Regions from separate parts of the Pseudocolwellia antarctica genome, predicted to be linked through region 3. Evidence: predicted binding sites of a transcription regulator. Region 3 holds the regulator's gene; each other region holds the start of a gene.
The links. The regulator LexA, encoded in region 3, represses DNA repair genes until DNA is damaged. The targets are predictions, from matches to a motif close to TACTGTATNNNNATACAGTA.
Positions count from the first base shown of each region.

Region 1 (3,294 bases), 1.2 Mb from region 3:
AATGGCAAAAGATACAGAAAGAGAGATAACCAATAGTATTGATAGTGATTGAAATATGTTTTTCACAGATAGTCCTTTATTTATTATTTATAACTTATATATGGTTTTATATGTTTCTTAGTCGTCGAAGAACGAAAGAATATCAAGCTGATGAATTAGCATCGTCACTTATGACGCTAACCCATTAAGCTCGATAGTATATTTTTATAGAGAAGAAAATAACACTTAAATTTGAAACACTTTTCAAGACAAGGTCATGAAGTGGAGACGTTTAGATGTAGATTTTCCGTTATAAATTAAGTAAAGCTTAGCTGTTTATTTCTGTTCTACTTGCTCTACATGTTCAGCTTCTTTATCTTCTTCAATCAAATCTAAATCAACACTTTCTATTTTTTCAAAGCGGTTTGATATTTTATCTGCTGACGTATGTATCTGTTTTACATCATTTGCCGCTTGGTCAATATGTTTAGCTAAGTTATTAAAGCGACTTCTAAAACGTCCAAAATCATCTGAAAGACCAGACAAGTGAGCTTGTATTACATGAATTTGTTTACGGGTTTCTTCATCTTTTAATACCGAACGCGATGTTGTTAGTATTGCCATTAATGTAGTTGGTGATGCAAGCCATACGCGTTTTTTATTGGCGTAATCAACTAAGTCACTTTGATGAGCATGTATTTCAGCAAATATAGCTTCTGCGGGAATAAACATAATAGCGCCGTCAGATGTTTCTTTATCAATTAGGTATTTATCGCTAATGTCATTAATATGTTTTTTGATATCGACTTTAAACTGTCTTTCTGCAGCTTTACGGTCGTGATCACCCAGTAAGTTATCTGCCATTTTCTTATAGCTTTCTAACGGGAATTTAGAATCGATAACCACGTTCCCTGTAGGCTTAGGTAACATTAATAAACAGTCGGCAATTTTACCGTTTGATAAGGTATGTTGTAGCGAGAAATGCTGCTCAGGTAACACATTACGAATAAGCGCCGTTAACTGAACTTCACCAAATGCACCTCTAGAACGTTTGTCGGCTAATACCTCTTGTAAGCTAACTACGTTAGTTGATAGTTCGGTTATCTTCTTTTGTGCATCGTCTATTAAAGCTAAACGCTGCAAAATGTCATTAAAGGTTTTTGTGGTTTTTTCAAAACCTTCTGCTAGACGTTGCTCAACTTGTGCGTTAATTTCTTTAAGGCGATTATCGGTTGAAAGTGTTAATTCATCTATGCGTTTAGCCATATTATCACTTGATAATTGCATAGCTTTTGAAAGTTCATCACGATTACTTTGACCTGTTTTGTTTAAATGTTCGGTCAATTGATCAATCGACTTTAATTGATTTTCATTAAAGGTATTTTGATGCTCATGTAGAATATTACTTAGTTGATGGCGACTTTCAAATAAGGTTTGAGATTGCTTTTCGCCTTGGTCAGAATGCTGACGTAAAAGCTTCAATTTAAAATCTGATATTTGCTGTTCAAAATACATTTTCAACTCAGACTGTTGTGACGCAGCTTGTTGATGAGTGGAACTAATGTAATGAATTGATTGCTGATGGTTTTTATCAGTTGTATGACTTAATAATCTTAATTGCTCTTCTAATTCCGAGTTGCCTTGTTTTCTAAACACAATAACAAGCAATAAAACTAAGATGAGGAATACGCCAGCTAATATTAAAAGAGAGTATAAATCTGTAGGGAAACCTTGGAGAAACGCAGCCATAAAGCACCAACACTGTAAAAATGAACAGTTATTAAATCATAATTATCAATTAACGGCTAGAAATACTCTTATTTTTTATAGTAAAGAATAATGATAAACACATTAAATTCTGTAGGTTACGTTTATTTCATAACAAATTTAGGTGTTTATAAAAGCAAAAAACGCCATAAGTTTTACCTTATGACGTTTTATTAAAGCTAGATAAGCTGAGTCCAGTTTAAACCGGGTAATCTCTGCTTAGCTAAAAGTTTTAGCCTTTAGCTTTCTTATCTGCTTCTTCAATATTCAATTTCCAAATTTGAGGACCAGTAACGTGCGCTGATTCACCAGTAGAATCAACAGCTACAGTTACAGGCATGTCTTCAACTTCAAATTCATAAATCGCTTCCATTCCCATATCTTCAAAGGCAACGACTTTAGCTTTCTTGATTGCTTTAGATACTAGGTAAGCAGCGCCACCCACAGCCATTAAGTAAACTGACTTATGGTTTTTAATACTTTGACAAGTTTCTGCGCCACGTTCAGCTTTACCAATTGTGCCTAATAAGCCTGTTTCAGCTAGCATCATTTCAGTAAATTTATCCATACGTGTCGCTGTTGTAGGACCTGCTGGGCCAACGGCTTCGTCGCCAATAGCATCTACTGGACCAACGTAATAAATAAACTTGTCTGTGAAGTCTACTGGCAATTTCTCGCCTGCAGCTAACATCTCCTGAATACGTTTATGAGCAGCATCACGACCTGTTAAAATAGTACCTGATAATAAAACAGTTTCACCTGTTTTCCAGTCGCTAATATCTGCTTTTTTAAGTTCATCAACATTAACACGACGAACATTTTCACCTACTTCCCAAGTAATTTCTGGCCATTCTTCTAATTTAGGTGGTTTAAGATCTGCAGGACCTGAACCGTCTAAGTGAAAATGTACATGGCGAGTAGCAGCACAGTTAGGGATCATAACAACAGGTTTAGACGCTGCATGTGTTGGCACTGAGTTGATTTTAATATCAACAACAGTTGTTAAACCACCAAGACCTTGAGCACCAATACCTAATTTGTTAACACGTTCAAAAATCTCTAAACGTAGTTCTTCTTCAGCATTTTGAGGACCACGATCCATAAGTTCTTGAATGTTTACTGGATCCATCAAGCTTTCTTTAGCTAATACACCTGCTTTTTCAGCCGTACCGCCAATACCTATGCCTAACATTCCAGGAGGACACCAGCCAGCACCCATAGTAGGTAATGTTTTAACAACCCAGTCAGCAATTGAATCGCTTGGGTTTAACATAGCCATTTTAGATTTGTTTTCTGATCCGCCGCCTTTAGCTGCGATCATAATTTCAACACCGCCACCTGGCACCATATCAATATGTACTACTGAAGGCGTGTTGTCTTTCGTGTTAATACGTTTGCCAGCAGGATCAGCAACGATAGAAGCACGTAAAGGATTATCAGGATTTAAATAAGCACGACGAGTACCTTCATCAACCATTTGTTGCACGGTTAAATCTGTTTTGTCCCACTGAACTTCCATACCTACTTTAACAAAACACGTAACAATAC
Region 1 covers NZ_CP187926.1:2,284,405-2,287,698, forward strand. The annotation lists gene ACPUVN_RS09915 (hypothetical protein) at 1-66, opposite strand, end outside; gene ACPUVN_RS09920 (DNA recombination protein RmuC) at 316-1,728, opposite strand; gene ACPUVN_RS09925 (fumarate hydratase) at 1,979-3,294, opposite strand, start outside.
Region 1: ACPUVN_RS09920 (DNA recombination protein RmuC) is a predicted target of LexA. The motif match lies at 1,739-1,758, and genes of this name have one in related genera.

Region 2 (3,294 bases), 1.2 Mb from region 3:
CATTGATATCAGCTTATTTTACTCATTATTGAGTGCAATTAAACCAGTTATGTCATTATTTTTACTAAAAAAGGTGATTCAATCTAGTTAACCTCTGCTCGGGTTAAGCTATTTTCATTTCTCTTAATCTGAAAACTAAGGTCTAATATAAATCAATGGGTTATCAAACCCATCAATCTGAAGTGACGTTAATTATATTTGAGTAAAGTTTTGAATAACAAGGGTAACGACGCAGTAATACTGAAAAACCTCCCTTGTACCGTTAAACCTACAAGCCAAGTTCAAATTGATGATGTTCATCAGGCTCGTCTGAAAGACCAATATGAACACCTAACAAGCGCACAGACTTACCCTCACCTCGCGCTAATGCCTCATGTAAAAGTTCATTAAATACTTGCTCATCAAAACTATGATATTTAAATTCTTTTGTGGTTTGTTGGAAGTCATTAAACTTAACTTTAACGCCTAATTTACTTATGGTGCGTGTTTTTAAATAAGACGCTGAACGTTTTTTTAATTCTGGAATTAAGTTATCTACCATGTAGTTGTTCATTTCTTCTGAGGAATGAAAATCTTGCGCAAAGGTTCTTTCAACACCTACAGATTTACGTACCCGACTCGTAACCACTTCACGGTTATCTATACCCTGGCATTTATCCCATAAAGAGATGCCCAACTTACCGAATTTATGTATAAGTTCAGATTTGTCATGAGCAATAACATCTCGACCATACTCTAAACCATGAGCTTTAAGTTTTTCGAAGGTGACTTTACCGACGCCAGGTATTTTACTTAATGACATTTTTTCAACGAAAGCACCTACTTGATCTGGCGTGATAACACATTGCCCGTTAGGTTTGTTTTCATCACTGGCTATTTTTGCTAGAAACTTATTTGGAGCTATGCCTGCAGAGGCTGTGAGATTAAGTTCATCAAATATTTCTTGCCTGATTTGATCTGCAATAAGTGTAGCGCTACCTTTGAACAGTGTGCATTCGGTAACATCTAAAAAGGCTTCATCTAAAGATAAAGGTTCAATTAAGTGAGTATATTTTTCGAAGATGGCTCTAATTTTAACTGATATTTGTTTATAAACATCCATTCGACCAGGTACCACGATAAGGTCAGGACACTTTTGTAAGGCTATTGATGTTGCCATTGCTGAACCTACACCGTACTCCCGTGCAATATAGTTACAAGTAGAAAGAACGCCACGTCGATCTGATTTACCACCAACAGCTACTGGTTTATTAGCTAATGTAGGATTATCCCTAATTTCAACAGATACAAAAAATGCGTCCATATCGATGTGAATAAATTTTTTAACCATGAGAAGCCCGAACACTGTATATTAAACCAGTTTAAGTTAATTCTCTTGAATGTTCAATCAAGGAAGTCATTGATGTGATGTATTTTTAAAGAGGAATAGAGTTATAAATGGATATGACTTAGTTATTGAGCTTTATTAACTACTTGTAAATAAGTGAATAGATAAACAAGCTATCAACTTAAGGGTTTACTCAATAAACGTTAGCTATTTGAAATAGCATTAATTTGAGTTAACTCGTCTTCACTAAAGCTTAAGTTATTTAATGCTTTTACAGAATCAAGAATTTGCTCTTTCTTACTCGCCCCAATTAAGCAGGTTGTTACGGCTTTATTATTTAAAGTCCACGCTATCGCCATTTGAGCTAATGTTTGCTCTCGGCTTTTCGCTAGATCATTCAGCTGAGCTATTTTTTCCATTTTGCTTGCAGTTATATCGCTATCATTAAGATAAATAAGCTCAGGTCTTGAAGCTCTAGAGCCTTCTGGGATCCCTTGTAAGTATTTATCGGTTAATAAGCCTTGAGCTAAAGGTGAAAACACAATAGATCCGACACCTTCATTTAGCAATACATCGGTTAAACTATCTTCAATCCAACGATCAAAAATATTATAACGCGGCTGATGAATAAGTAATGGTGTACCTAAATCATCTAATATTTTAATAGCTTTAGCCGTTTGTTCAGGTTGGTAATTTGAAAGTCCTACGTACAAGGCTTTACCCGATCTAACTAAGTAGTCGAGTGCTTGCATGGTTTCTTCAAGAGGAGTTTCTTGATCCATACAGTGATGATAAAAAATATCAAAATATTCTAAACCTGTACGCTGTAAACTTTGGTCGCAACTTGAAATCAGATATTTTCTTGAACCACCAACACCATAAGGACCTGGCCACATATCGTAGCCAGCTTTACTGGATATGATCAGTTCGTCTCTGTAGGAGTGAAGGTACTGTTATAAAATTCTCGGCCGCAAGCGACCGAGTTTCAAAACAAGTTCAGTTGATCGCTATTAATTTCTTTACCATCTAATTCGATTAACTGTTCTTGAACATATTTCCTGATAACTTCTTCTGTTGCGTTACCAATCGTTTCAACAAAAAAGCTTTGTGTCCATAATTTACCGCCCCAGAAATACTGCTTTTTAATTTCAGGATAACTTCTAAAAAACTCACGAGCAGTTATACTTTTAATTATTTGCATAACATCGCTTGGCGACTGTTTAGGGATCCCTCTAATAACCATATGAATATGGTCACTCGGAATTTCTAACTCTACGATATCAATATCGTAGTCATATCCTACTTTTGAATAATTGCTTTCATTGTTGAACGATAAGGTTCAATGAAGACTTTGTGTCGATACTTTGGTATCCACACAAAGTGGTACATTAATCTAAAGACATGATGTGTATTTCTTTGAAGTTCCATATGAAGAATAGCATTTACTGGGGTCCCCCCAGTATACACTATCCAGCACGGGGGCAAGCCCCCGAGATTTACGCTTCGCTAGTTAAAACGTTACCAAAAGTCGATTCGGCAGAACCGTAAGGTGGTCCATAGTTATTCGCTAAATCGAAATGTGTAATACCTGCATCAAATGCAGTAAATAAAAGCTCTTGTGCGTTTGATAAAGAGTCAACCGCACCAAAGTTTTGCCATAAACCTAATGATAATTTCGATAATAACAATCCGCTATTTCCACAGCGACTATATTGCATATTTTCGTATCGAGTATTATCCGCTGTATAACGGATATTAGGTTCATGAGTGATCATCGAAAAGCCTACTTATTTTATAAAACTAGATGTTTTTGATATCGATAGTATTTTCTTTGTTTGCTGCAGCTTCACGTGCCATTCTTTTTTCGCACGGATTTTCACAGTCACAAGCTTTTTCAATACCCATTGATGATAAACCACCACAAGAGCCCGCTAAGGTTTTATTTTGAAATATATAACCAACAGCCA
Region 2 covers NZ_CP187926.1:2,298,875-2,302,168, forward strand. The annotation lists gene dinB (DNA polymerase IV) at 269-1,330, opposite strand; partial or broken gene ACPUVN_RS09985 (aldo/keto reductase) at 1,531-2,280, opposite strand; partial or broken gene tnpA (IS200/IS605 family transposase) at 2,313-2,755, opposite strand; partial or broken gene ACPUVN_RS09995 (aldo/keto reductase) at 2,839-3,102, opposite strand; gene nqrM ((Na+)-NQR maturation NqrM) at 3,128-3,294, opposite strand, start outside.
Region 2: dinB (DNA polymerase IV) is a predicted target of LexA. The motif match lies at 1,343-1,362, and genes of this name have one in related genera.

Region 3 (3,294 bases):
ACAAAGCTCAGCACACTGACCTCGGTAAATGCCAGGCTCATCAACTTTGGTCCAAGCCTCATTGATAAAGCCAGGGTTAGCATCTTGTTTAACTGCAAATGCAGGAACCCACCAAGCATGAATAACATCATCAGAAGTTATTAAAAATCTTACTTTTTTGTTAACAGGGATAACCAGATGTCTGTCGACTTCAAGTAAATAGTGCTCACCTTTCTCAGCAAGATTACCTAATTGATTTTCGTATTGATCTCTTGGAGTAGATAAAACAGAATAAAATTCGATGTCTTGATCGAAGTATTTATAGTGCCATTTCCATTGAGATCCCGTTACTTGAATGGTGACGTCGGAATCGTCATTATTTTCCATTTCAATTAAGGTTTTAGTGGCTGGAATAGCCATAGCGATTAGAATTACGATTGGAATAGCGGTCCAAAGTATCTCTACTTTGGTACTTTCATGGAAGGAAGCAGCTTTTGCCCCTTTAGACTTCCGATGGAAAGCCATAGACCAGAACATGGCGCCAAAAACGACAACACCAATTCCAGTACAAATATACATAACCAACATATGTAGGTCATAAACTTCCCTACTTATTTCGGTTACACCTTTTGTTAGATTTAACTGCATCTCTGCCCAAACTGAACTTGAAAATATACTTCCCAAGATCAGTAAACATAGGTTACGTCTTATCACACGACATCTCCCTCACTCCTCTATTTAACTTAACGCAAAAAAGACAAAACCTGCTCAATGAACAGTCATACTTTGTACGTTTGGCTACACTATTATTATTATTTTCTTTACGAGTGTTGAGTCTTAACAAGCTACTCAATATAATTTTTTGTATGCTTTCTATTCTAGAATTACTCAAATATTAAACTACGTCAAATTTTAAATTAGAGTAGCTACTTAAATAAAATATAATAAATACAATAGAGTAAGAGCTCTAAGACCGTTAAAGCCGCATAAACAGTGAGGATATGAGTTGTTTTATTTTTAAACAATGATAAAAACTACAGAAATTTAAATTTTATTAGGATAAAACTTTTGTGTTCAATTTTCATACTAACTTATTAACATTCATTTGAATTATGATAATTGAAGTATAAAAATAAGAAACTAAAGGGGAATATAGAACTAAAGGAGGGAAAACAGAGTTTACTTTGAAAAGAAATCGTTCACAAAATAAACTCTTAATAGTTAACTATGTATAGTAAACAATGAATTACTATTACATCCAATCTGCTGCTCGAATAACACCTACTGCAATACCTTCTACATTAAACTGTTGAGTAGTGAGATCGACAACAATAGGTGAAAAGTCTTCATTCTCAGCATGTAAATAAACAACGTTACCTTCTCGTTTAAAACGTTTCACAGTAACATCGTCTTCAACTCTTGCAACAATTACTTGCCCATTTTTAACATCGGTAGTTTGATGCACAGCAAGTAAGTCACCATCAAGAATACCAATATCTTTCATGCTTTCACCATCTACACGTAAAAGATAATCCGCAGAAGGTTTAAACAGCGTGCCATCTATTTTGTAATGCTCTTCTACGTGTTCTAGCGCCAAAATTGGCTCACCAGCAGCAACTTTACCAATAAGTGGTAAACCATCTTGCTCAACAAACTCTTCGGCTAAGCGAATACCACGCGAAGTACCTGGCAACATATTAATATAGCCTTTTTTAGCTAATGCTTTCAGGTGTTCTTCAGCAGCATTTGCTGACTTAAAGCCAAAAAAATCTGCTATTTCTGCACGTGTTGGTGGCATACCTGTTTCAGATATTTTTTCTTTAATTAAATCAAAAATTTGTGATTGTCTGGGAGTTAATGGACGCATTATATTCCTTAGGTTGTAACCTGTATTTTTCAACAGTAATAACTGTCAGTATATACAGCCTGTAAATAAACGCAAGTCTCATGTAATTGCTCGATTTTATTTGTTGTTTTTGGTGTGAATCAGCCCTGTTTTCTTAGAGAAAATTACTCTAATAAAGTAAAGTTAGCGCTAATTAACCTTAACTCGGCTTAAGATGTTTTTAATTCATAAAAATTATTACTCATAAAATTTAACTTATACGCTAGCTTGATAGTTTTTCTTTCTTCAAGGAAAATTTCGCGTCAATAGCTAGCCTATTGCAAGTAAATTTAACGATGAAGCAAGTAAAATTAGCTGTTAGTGAAGAATATATTAAGTAGATCTCAGGTTAATTAATGGTTAAGGTTGTAACTTTTATAAAGTATAAATACCTTTTTTGTTTTCCTAATGAATAAGAAATTTGAATTTACTCAATATGTAAGTCTGAAGCTTAAAAAGAAGTAATCAATTAAATTGAATAGATGAGCTAATGAAGAAGTACAAATTCGATTTAAACAAAAAATGGCCAGCACAACTTATAATAAAAATAAGTGTAACTGACCATCTTTAATAATATTTACAACAATTTTCTAAACGTTGTAATTAACCTTTTTTAACCGGTGCTGGAGTTTGCTCGTGAGCATAATGCTCAAGACTAGACCAACTTGGATCTTTCCATTCAGTTGGTGCTTCAAAGAACTCCGGATGATGCTTTTTAGCATACTCACGAACCTTAGGTGACATCATATCAGTGTTATTATAACAACCTTGAACACAGTCATAAGAAATATGTCCTGCAGTTTGCCCCATAAGCATCCACGGTAACCATGGTGTTATACGTGACCAAGAACCTGAAAACTCTAAACCCGTAATATTTGGATTAGCTAAATCATCTTTATCAAACACGTAGTTAAACATTTCTGATACTTGATTCATTTTGCCTGATGATTCTCTAGGCCATTTGTCTGGTTGAAGTGCTGAAGGATAAAATAAATTAATATCATTTTGTAATAACACTTTACCATCACCAACTTCAATCCAAGGCATAATAAATGGAATTTTTGGTGGTTTCTTATCACCGTTTAACCCACCGTATGATGGTGGTTGTGGAAAAAATGCTGAAATAACATGATTAAAAGGGTCGTTTGCAATATGTACAACTTTTACTGTTTCATCAAGATAAGGGTTATAGAATTCTTCTAATACCTCACCTGTTTTTAAATCTATGTAATAGCCCACTTCTCGTAAAAGTTTTTGGTAAGTACCATCACCATTATCTTTTAGTCGAGCATAAGAAAACCCTTCAAAACCACATAAGTCATCAATTGGTTTACCTGGTCTAACACCTTTAACAGTACCTTTATACCAGCCAAACTTCTGCTTACCAAAATCTAAATCGCCCATAATTCTGGCAAAAGCATCACGGTTCC
Region 3 covers NZ_CP187926.1:3,523,018-3,526,311, forward strand. The annotation lists gene coxB (cytochrome c oxidase subunit II) at 1-627, opposite strand, end outside; gene lexA (transcriptional repressor LexA) at 1,232-1,846, opposite strand; gene ACPUVN_RS15335 (DUF1838 family protein) at 2,468-3,294, opposite strand, start outside.